Regions from separate parts of the Shewanella sp. MEBiC00475 genome, predicted to be linked through region 2. Evidence: predicted binding sites of a transcription regulator. Region 2 holds the regulator's gene; the other holds the start of a gene.
What was found. The regulator MetJ, encoded in region 2, represses methionine synthesis genes. The targets are predictions, from matches to a motif close to TAGACGTCTAGACGTCTA.
Positions count from the first base shown of each region.

Region 1: serA (phosphoglycerate dehydrogenase) is a predicted target of MetJ. The motif match lies at 2,832-2,849, and genes of this name have one in related genera.

Region 1 is NZ_CP039928.1:1,500,114-1,504,557, forward strand. Features, by position in the region: gene FCN25_RS06605 (PaaI family thioesterase) at 1-229, opposite strand, end outside; gene FCN25_RS06615 (response regulator transcription factor) at 1,021-1,689, opposite strand; gene FCN25_RS06620 (DUF2238 domain-containing protein) at 2,163-2,783, opposite strand; gene serA (phosphoglycerate dehydrogenase) at 2,971-4,200, shown strand; gene ygfZ (tRNA-modifying protein YgfZ) at 4,366-4,444, shown strand, end outside.
Region 2 is NZ_CP039928.1:2,739,173-2,743,616, forward strand. Features, by position in the region: gene FCN25_RS12110 (DUF3373 domain-containing protein) at 1-606, opposite strand, end outside; gene FCN25_RS12115 (cytochrome c) at 751-1,080, opposite strand; gene FCN25_RS12120 (sulfite exporter TauE/SafE family protein) at 1,459-2,199, opposite strand; gene metJ (met regulon transcriptional regulator MetJ) at 2,275-2,589, opposite strand; gene metB (cystathionine gamma-synthase) at 2,797-3,960, shown strand; gene FCN25_RS12135 (bifunctional aspartate kinase/homoserine dehydrogenase II) at 4,131-4,444, shown strand, end outside.

The DNA of each region.
Region 1 (4,444 bases), 1.2 Mb from region 2:
TAGCGGCATAACTGGCTACGGTTTCCGCTAAAGCGACGTTTGCACCGCCGTGAACTATCCCTAGTGGATTATGTACAGCTGGGTTAGCAGGCATGGTAGCAACCATATAATCATCACCAATTTCGGTAATCTTAATCCCTAATGTTTGCATTAAGGTGCCCTTTCCGTGCATCCCAGCATCTAAGCGAGCACAATCTTCTAAAGTGACAGTGTTAAACCAAATACTCATTATTAATATCCATCTTTATTATAGTTAGTCATCTCAGTGTACTAATTAGCTTAAGCTTTTAAAAGCTATACCAATCCTATTAAATATGTGCTATTCAGCTGGAGTTCAAAGTGCTGTAGGCAAAGCAGATGATTGAAGCGAATAGTGATTCTCGGTAACAAGCTCCTGCGTTACTCTACCTCCAGCATCTGACCGCCATGGAGGGTGGGAATGTCGTATTTTTTATGGAAAAAATAGACCATGCAGTCGTATTTTGAAAACATCTAACGAAGCATACAGGACTTTGAAACCCGCCAGAATGGAGTCTCTCAGGTATTCCACTTCGGTGTTGCATCGATTTAAAAGGGAACAACCATTTCTACATCAATGCGCCTTGAATTGAAAAACCTGAGAGACTCTGAACTGACCAGATATTTAATGAGATTGGTATTAGGGTCTGTTGATCTTTCAAGGTTGGTTTTGCAGCGAATTGTTGTTCATTTGTACAAGGCAGAGACTTTGTGGTGTAGTTATTCTACACAAAAAGTCGATAACGCAGTAAAAATGACCAACAAACGCTGCCCGTAGGGTTCGGCTAAAAACATTTTACTCTTTGTTGAGTCACTCTTCGTTAAGTAAAAGTAGCTTAGATTGCTAGGCAGCAATCCACTCGCCTCGATTAAAACGTTTTTATCTCGAACAAAATTCAACCAGCAAAGAGCAACAGACCCTAAACACTTGTGATTAGATTAACCGCTTAAAAAAAGGAGCCTAAGCTCCTAATGTCATTATTGGATAAAATATCCAACATGCTAATTCACTAATTCACAATGAGTTTGATAAGTTTGTGCCCATCGCAATAATTCTACGCGATTACGAGACTCTGTTTTACGGAAAATAGAGGAAATATGGGCTTTCACAGTATGTTCACTAATACACAAACGTTGAGCAATTTCTTTATTGCGTGCGCCACTGGAAACAAGTTGAATAATAGTACGCTCTCTGGTGGTGAGTTTTTGGAGAATAGCGACGGTATCGGTGGAAATGTCAATATTAGTGTCTAATTGTTGAATCAAACGTCTAAAAATTTTACTGATTAAAGGACGGTCATACCACAATTCGTCGGAAACCATTTTACGTAAACCCGTCAGCATTAAGTCCATGCGTTGATCACTGTACAATAAACCACGCACGCCTAAAAGCAGCGCTGATTCTTGGTCAAGTGACCCACGTTCAACTTGGTATAAGGCAACTGGGACATGTACCACTAAACGCGATACCAATAATGGAATACCCTTATTATCTAGGGCTGCACCTTTTTGTGAGACAAAATAAAAATTATTGGATTTTTTGTCTAGTTCAAGATCTGCGGCATGTTTAACGATTCGGGTTTTTAATCCGATAGATTCAGCCAAAATAGCTAAATGGCAAGGTGCAGCGATTTGGTGTACGAACACCAATTCATCAATATTTGAACTCATCACTCTTCTCCCTGAAAAGTACTTTCTTGCCCAACATACCTTGAGCACATCCTAAAGTTACCTACTACGTACACAAAAACTTGTTTCTAGCTTTAAAGCATTAGCTAATGCAGATAATGTACTTTTTGTTATTATATTTAGAGCGCTTTATTTGGATATTTATGATGCTCTTAATATCGTGAAGTCAATATCTGCATAAATGAACATGGCGATAAATCACTTCTCAATAACAGTTTTTATTATAAAAACTATTTTATACTGCAAGCATAGTAAAAATTTGCTAGTTGTTATGACTATTTTATCAGTCTAAAGTATTAATAGTAAATTTGACTGACGTTAAATAGACTTTATGACTAGCTTAAGACTGATAAGCTCATACTCTCTACTCGCTCAAACAATTATCTATAAAAACAACAATTCTATACAAACAAAAAATAGTCGAACTTATAACAACACAAGTTCAACCATTAACATCAAACGGAACTTTGCTTAATCAGCATTTTGGCCGCTATTTGCTTATTATGTAACGACGACAGCAAAAATACCCCACAGATCCCACCAATCAATGCTAAAAACATATCAGATTGAGTATCCCAAACATACCCTTGAGTGCCCAAAAACGCCTCAGCATTTTCGCCAGTAGCAATGGCTACCCACCATTCAACTAATTCATAAAAAGCAGAGAATGCCAACACAAAACATACCGATAAAAACTGACACCAAGCACCGATTTGTATTACTTGCTTACGGATAAAAATTTCTCGAGCCAATATAACAGGTACAAAACCTTGGGCAAAATGCCCTAATTTATCATAATTATTTCTATCACTGCCCATCACTTGTGCCAGCCAATCAAACAATGGCACTTCCGCATAGGTGTACCGAGCGCCCACAAATAGCACACAGCAATGCACTAAAATAAGTACATAGGCTAAGGTGGTCAGAGGAAAGCTTTTACGACTAAAAAACAATATTGGTAAGGCGATTAATGCGGGAATAGCTTCCAACCACCAAGTAAACATATCCTTTGGATTACTGACCGACCATACCAACACTAATAGATAAACCACGCACCATAACATCTTGTTATTCAATATAAATCCCTCATTTGTGATATTGTTCTAAATTTAGAATATTAACTTTAGCCATCTAGCCCTCCACAAGCGCTTAAAAAAGTGCTACTTTGATAATGCTTCGCAAGTCCGCATTTATATCATAACTATTGGCTAATGCATTAGTATTAGCATAAGTATCATTTAATGATAAGAGGGTACCCATATCATGGCGAAACACTCGCTTGACAAGGATAAGATCAAAATCCTGCTGTTGGAAGGCGTCCACCAAACTGCGGTTGATGTACTAGAACGAGCAGGTTATACCAACATTGAATATCATAAAGCCTCTTTAGGTGAAGATGCTTTACTTGCATCAATTAAAGATGCTCACTTTGTTGGATTACGTTCCCGTTCTCAAATTACTGCAGAAGTACTACATCATGCAGAAAAGCTGGTTGCCATCGGCTGTTTTTGTATCGGTACCAACCAAGTCGATTTAGCTACTGCTGAAAAATTGGGTATTCCGGTATTCAACGCGCCCTTCTCTAATACTCGAAGTGTTGCTGAATTGGTTATTGGTGAAATCATTATGCTAATGCGTGGCATTCCACAGCGTAATGCTATCTCGCATCGTGGCGGTTGGTTAAAAAGCGCAAATGGCAGTGTTGAAGTGCGTGGTAAAACTTTGGGTGTGATCGGTTATGGTCACATCGGCACTCAGCTGGGTATTTTGGCTGAAACCTTAGGTATGAGAGTGATTTTCTTTGATATTGAAGACAAATTGCCGCTAGGTAATGCTTCTCAAATTCATTCTATGGACGAGTTATTGTCTCAAGCAGATGTCGTCAGTCTGCATGTGCCGGAAACACCACAAACTAAAGATATGTTTGCTAAGGCTCAATTTGCCCAAATGCGTCAAGGCAGCTTTTTTATCAATGCCTCACGCGGTACCGTAGTCGATATTGAAGACTTAGCCCAAGCGCTAAAATCTGAACATCTTGCAGGTGCAGCGATTGATGTGTTCCCCGTTGAACCTAAATCGAATGATGATGAGTTTATTACACCATTACGTGGTTTAGACAATGTGTTGCTTACGCCACATATTGGTGGCAGTACAGCAGAAGCCCAACAAAATATCGGGATTGAAGTTGCAGGCAAGCTGGTAAAATACTCTGACAATGGTTCTACTTTGTCAGCCGTTAATTTCCCAGAAGTGTCTTTAGCACAACATAGCGGTACATCACGCTTATTGCACATTCACCAAAACCGTCCTGGTGTGTTGATCAAAATCAACCAAGCATTTTCAGAGAAACACATTAACATTGCCGCTCAATATCTACAGACCACTGCAGAGATTGGTTATGTGGTAATGGAAGTCGATTCTGATCAAGCTGAAGAAGCATTAGTTGAATTAAAATCCATTGAAGGCACCATCCGTGCGCGGGTATTGTTTTAAGTTGGCTGAGTAAACAATTAATTCGAATTAATGATGTTATTTAAAAAGCTATCTTGTTCACAAGGTAGCTTTTTTCTTGGTTTTAAAACCGCCCCCCCTGTTGAGCTTTCTATTAATCCGTTACACTCCAAACTATACCGTCTTATTCTCACGTTAGGGATAGTTATGACCATTTCAGTAAACCAACCAGATTGGGATTTCATCGCCACGTCTCCTGCATTAGTGCTATCTAGTTTGACTCATA
Region 2 (4,444 bases):
ACTTGTGCCGTCCATTGTGAATGAGTTCCATGAATCAAATACTTTAACTCCAGTAGAGTCTCCCCAGCTCTTAAACATGGTTAAGCGTCCGGCAAAGCTGACGTTGTCCCATACTTTTGCATCAATATTTAGGCGTAATCGAGTGGTGTAAAAAATATCATTATCAATATCTTGTTGAGTTTTTTGACCTAACACCATTGGCATCACGCCCTGTAGCTGGCCGCTTTGAAACGCGGTGGCTAGATCAGGGTTGGCCATCATCATTTGGCCTAATAACGAGGTAGAACTACTCGGGTCACCAAATACACCTGACATGGCTTTTGTAGCGAAGTCAGTAAAATTGACATTCATGGCCGGGTTCCAAGTGACATTTTGGTAATGTAATGAATGTGCTTTGGTTCTAAAATCACCAGTAATGGATATTCTGTCTAACGCAGTGTGACGCTCGGTTTTGTCAACTCGTGAATTTAAATCATCAAGATCTTCGTTAATAGTCGCGAGTTGTTGTTTTAGATCGGCAATCTTTTGTGCATCTGTGTCTGCCGCTAGGCTAGCACCACTCATAAAGAGTGCATTTGCAACGAGTATTGATATGAGAGTTCTCATAGTCTTGCTCCCCCAATTTGCCAAATGAATTAACTCAATCTGGCAAATTTTTGTTGTAAAAGTCCCTGAGGCGAAGCCCCAATTTTTTAGATTGTTTATTTGCTTATGATTTACTTAGAGCGAAAGGCTCTCAGCTTTTATGATTTAGCCACAAGTTGCTGGCTGATCAGAATCGGCTGCGTGGTCATATAAAAACTGTTGAATGTCTTTCAAGTCTTTTTCTGATAGAGCCTCAAAAACGGCAGGTTTAGCTTTATGTTTATCTCGAGAGAAAAAGCGATCCCATTGACTCATAGTTTTAGCCATAGGAGTAAGTTCTGGGCCTTCACTATCGGCGCTGTGGCAAGCTTTACATTCTTTTTTGTAAAGATGTTTGCCTTTTTTAGGGTTACCACCTTCGGCTGCCATTGCTTGGCTACCTAGTGATAATGCAATAGCGAGTGCGATACCAACTTTAACGTATGTGTTCATCATTTTATCCTCTATTGGGCTTCTTATTAGTGGTGCGTTTGCAATTTATGTTTATTTCTTTGCTGTGAATAATGTTACCTAAAAGTGAGTAGTGTTAATTTGAAGTAGATCATGTTCATGAGAAAAATCTAATTGAAAAAAAGTTAATTGAAACAAATCTAATGGACTTATGTGATGTGGATCTCTTTCGTGACAATATTCAATTTGCTATTGGGATAAAAAATTTCGCAGTGGATTTGGAACAACAATTATGGATAGGGAAAAATAATTTGGTGTATTACTTGGGTGGAAGTCTTTAGGAGAAAATTTTTTGGGTAAGGTTTAATAACTCATAATGAGAGAATAGTTAGCTCATTATGAGTTACTGGGTTGATTAGTTGATTAGTTGATTAGTGCGCTGGTCGATTTAACCACTAACAAAGTCGCACTGATACTACATAATATTAAGGTCACAATGCGGGTTTTATTTTTATCGACATGGTTAATTAACAATCCAGAGACCAAGTAACCGGTAACAACGGAAGGGAATAACATTAGCGACAACCACAAATGTTTCATCTCAACCAAGCCGACTATGGCTAGAATAGCTAAAGCAATCAGTGAACTGAGTACGAAGAATGCAGACAGTGCAGCTCTAAATTTACTAGGATCTTGGCCTGCAAGTAAAATCGCCATAGGTGGACCACCAATGGCGGCGATGTTGCCAAATATGCCCGAAAATACCCCCGCGATAAATAAACTGATGCGATTGATGGGGGCTGTAATGCGATAAATACTTAATATCACAGCAATAAATACAATAGCGGCAATCACTAAACCTAATATGGCTTGTGGTGCAAACAGTAATAACCCAGCGCCTAAAAATCCGCCGGGGATCCGCCCGAGCAAAGCATATTGTAAACCATTAAATTGCAGGTGGTTGCGTTCTCTAAATAAGGTCATTGCAGAAATGGCAAATCCCATTGCAATAATTGGTACTGGCACTAGTTGAGGGTTAACAATATACAGCAGGGGACTAGCAACAACGGCTAACCCAAAACCAATTAAGCTCTGGGTTAACGCGCCTAAAAAAATGATAATTGATGCCAGTATCAAGGTTGTAGGATCGATAAACGACATCATATGTTCTCTTTTAAAACAAGACTACTTCGTATTAGGGTAGTTTCCAAGTCGATGACGTTGTCACTAACCTGTGGATTATTCCAGCTCTTCCCATTCGATGCCCATATCATCCATTATCTTTTTAGCTTCACTTGGAATGCTGTCCGGTTCATCTTTTGATAAATCACCGTCATAAGGTAATGGTTGACCTGTATATGCATGCAAAAATGCTTCACATAGCAGTTCACTGTTAGTTGCATGACGCAGATTATTGATCTGACGTCTAGTGCGTTCATCTGTTAGTATTTTTAATACTTTTAGCGGTATCGAAACTGTAATCTTTTTTACTTGTTCATTTTTTTTGCCATGTTCGGCATATGGGCTAATATATTCGCCATTCCATTCAGTCATTAACTTACCCTTAACGATAAATACGGTGCGGATTTTAAACCGTTACAAGCTCTAGTCAAATTATTGCGACTATTTAACCTCGATGCAAATAGATTTCTTGATGTTTAGACGTCTACGCGTCTATTTTGTTGACGGATGCAGAACTTTTCGGTAAATTTGGACGTCTAGACATCTACTTGTGTGTTTGTGACATTTTAGGAATCAATTATGACAAAACATAAAAGCGCCACATTGGCCGTTCGCCAAGGTATTGAAACAGACACACAACATGGTGCAATTGTACCGCCTATTTATTTATCGACTAATTATTCATTCGATGGTCATAATAATCCTCGTGAGTTTGATTATAGTCGTTCAGGTAATCCTACTCGGTGTATTTTAGGGGAGGCACTCGCCAAACTTGAACAAGGTGCTACTGGTGTGGTGACCTGTACTGGTATGGCGGCGATTACTTTAGTCACCAGCTTACTTGGCCCTGATGATTTATTGGTTGTACCGCACGATTGTTATGGTGGCAGTTATCGTTTATTTACTAATTTGGCGAAAAAAGGCCAATTTAAGTTGTTAGTTGTTGATCAAACAGATAGCCAAGCATTGAGTAAAGCCATTGCCCAGAAACCTAAAATGGTGTGGTTAGAAACCCCCTCAAATCCTTTACTTAGAGTGATTGATATCGAAGCAGTCAGTCATGCTTGCCATGACGTTGGCGCGTTGGTGTCGGTAGATAACACCTTTTTATCACCGATATTACAGCAACCTTTATTATTAGGTGCTGACATAGTGATCCATTCAACCACTAAATACATCAACGGTCACAGCGATGTCGTCGGTGGCGCGGTTGTGGCTAAAGATCCTGAATTAGGTGAATTATTGCATTGGTGGTCAAACACCCTTGGGTTAACTGGGTCTGCGTTTGACAGTTACTTAACACTGCGTGGCCTACGAACGCTTGCTGTGCGAATTCGTGAGCATCAACGTAACGCGCAAAAGATTGTTGAGCTACTTACCGCTAGTGATGTGGTTACCAAGGTTTACTACCCGGGTTTAAAAGATCATCCAGGTCACGACATTGCGGCAAAACAACAACAAGGCTTTGGCGCTATGTTAAGTTTTGAATTGCAGGGCGGTGAAGCCGAAGTTGTTGCATTTTTACAGGCATTGTCTTTGTTCAGTATTGCTGAAAGTTTAGGCGGAGTGGAAAGTTTAGTCGCCGTTCCGGCCACTATGACCCATAGAGCAATGGACCCACAAGCAAGGCAAGAGGCTGGTATTAAAGAGACTTTATTGAGACTATCAGTCGGTATTGAAGACGCTGAAGATCTGCTTGCCGATCTGAAAGCTGGTTTAGCTGCCGTAGCGGCAATTAAATAAGCTTAATTTGAGTTTATGTTAGCTGTGGTTTGAGTAAAATAACAAAATATGCATTTGTGGCACGATTAAAATGCAAAAAAGAGTTCATTGCACCACTATTTATTGCATAAAGCATTAATTGCAACAAGAAGCCGTCGCAATAAAAGTCGTAGTTGTTTAAGGAGTCAGTAATGGCGCGAAGTCATTTACATAAGTTTGGTGGTTCTAGTTTAGCGGATGCAGACTGCTATCGCCGTGTTGCACATATTTTGCTTACCCACGGTCAAAGTGATGATCTTGTGGTGGTATCCGCCGCCGGTAAAACGACTAACTTCTTATACAAATTACTGAGCCTTCGTGACAGTGGTCAATTGTGGCAAGAAGAGCTACAAGTACTGATTAGTTATCAGCAGACGTTAATTGAGCAATTACTGTCAAATGAACAAGCACGTGATTTACGTGAACGTTTGTCGACTGATAAATCTCAGTTAGTCAGTTTGTTGTC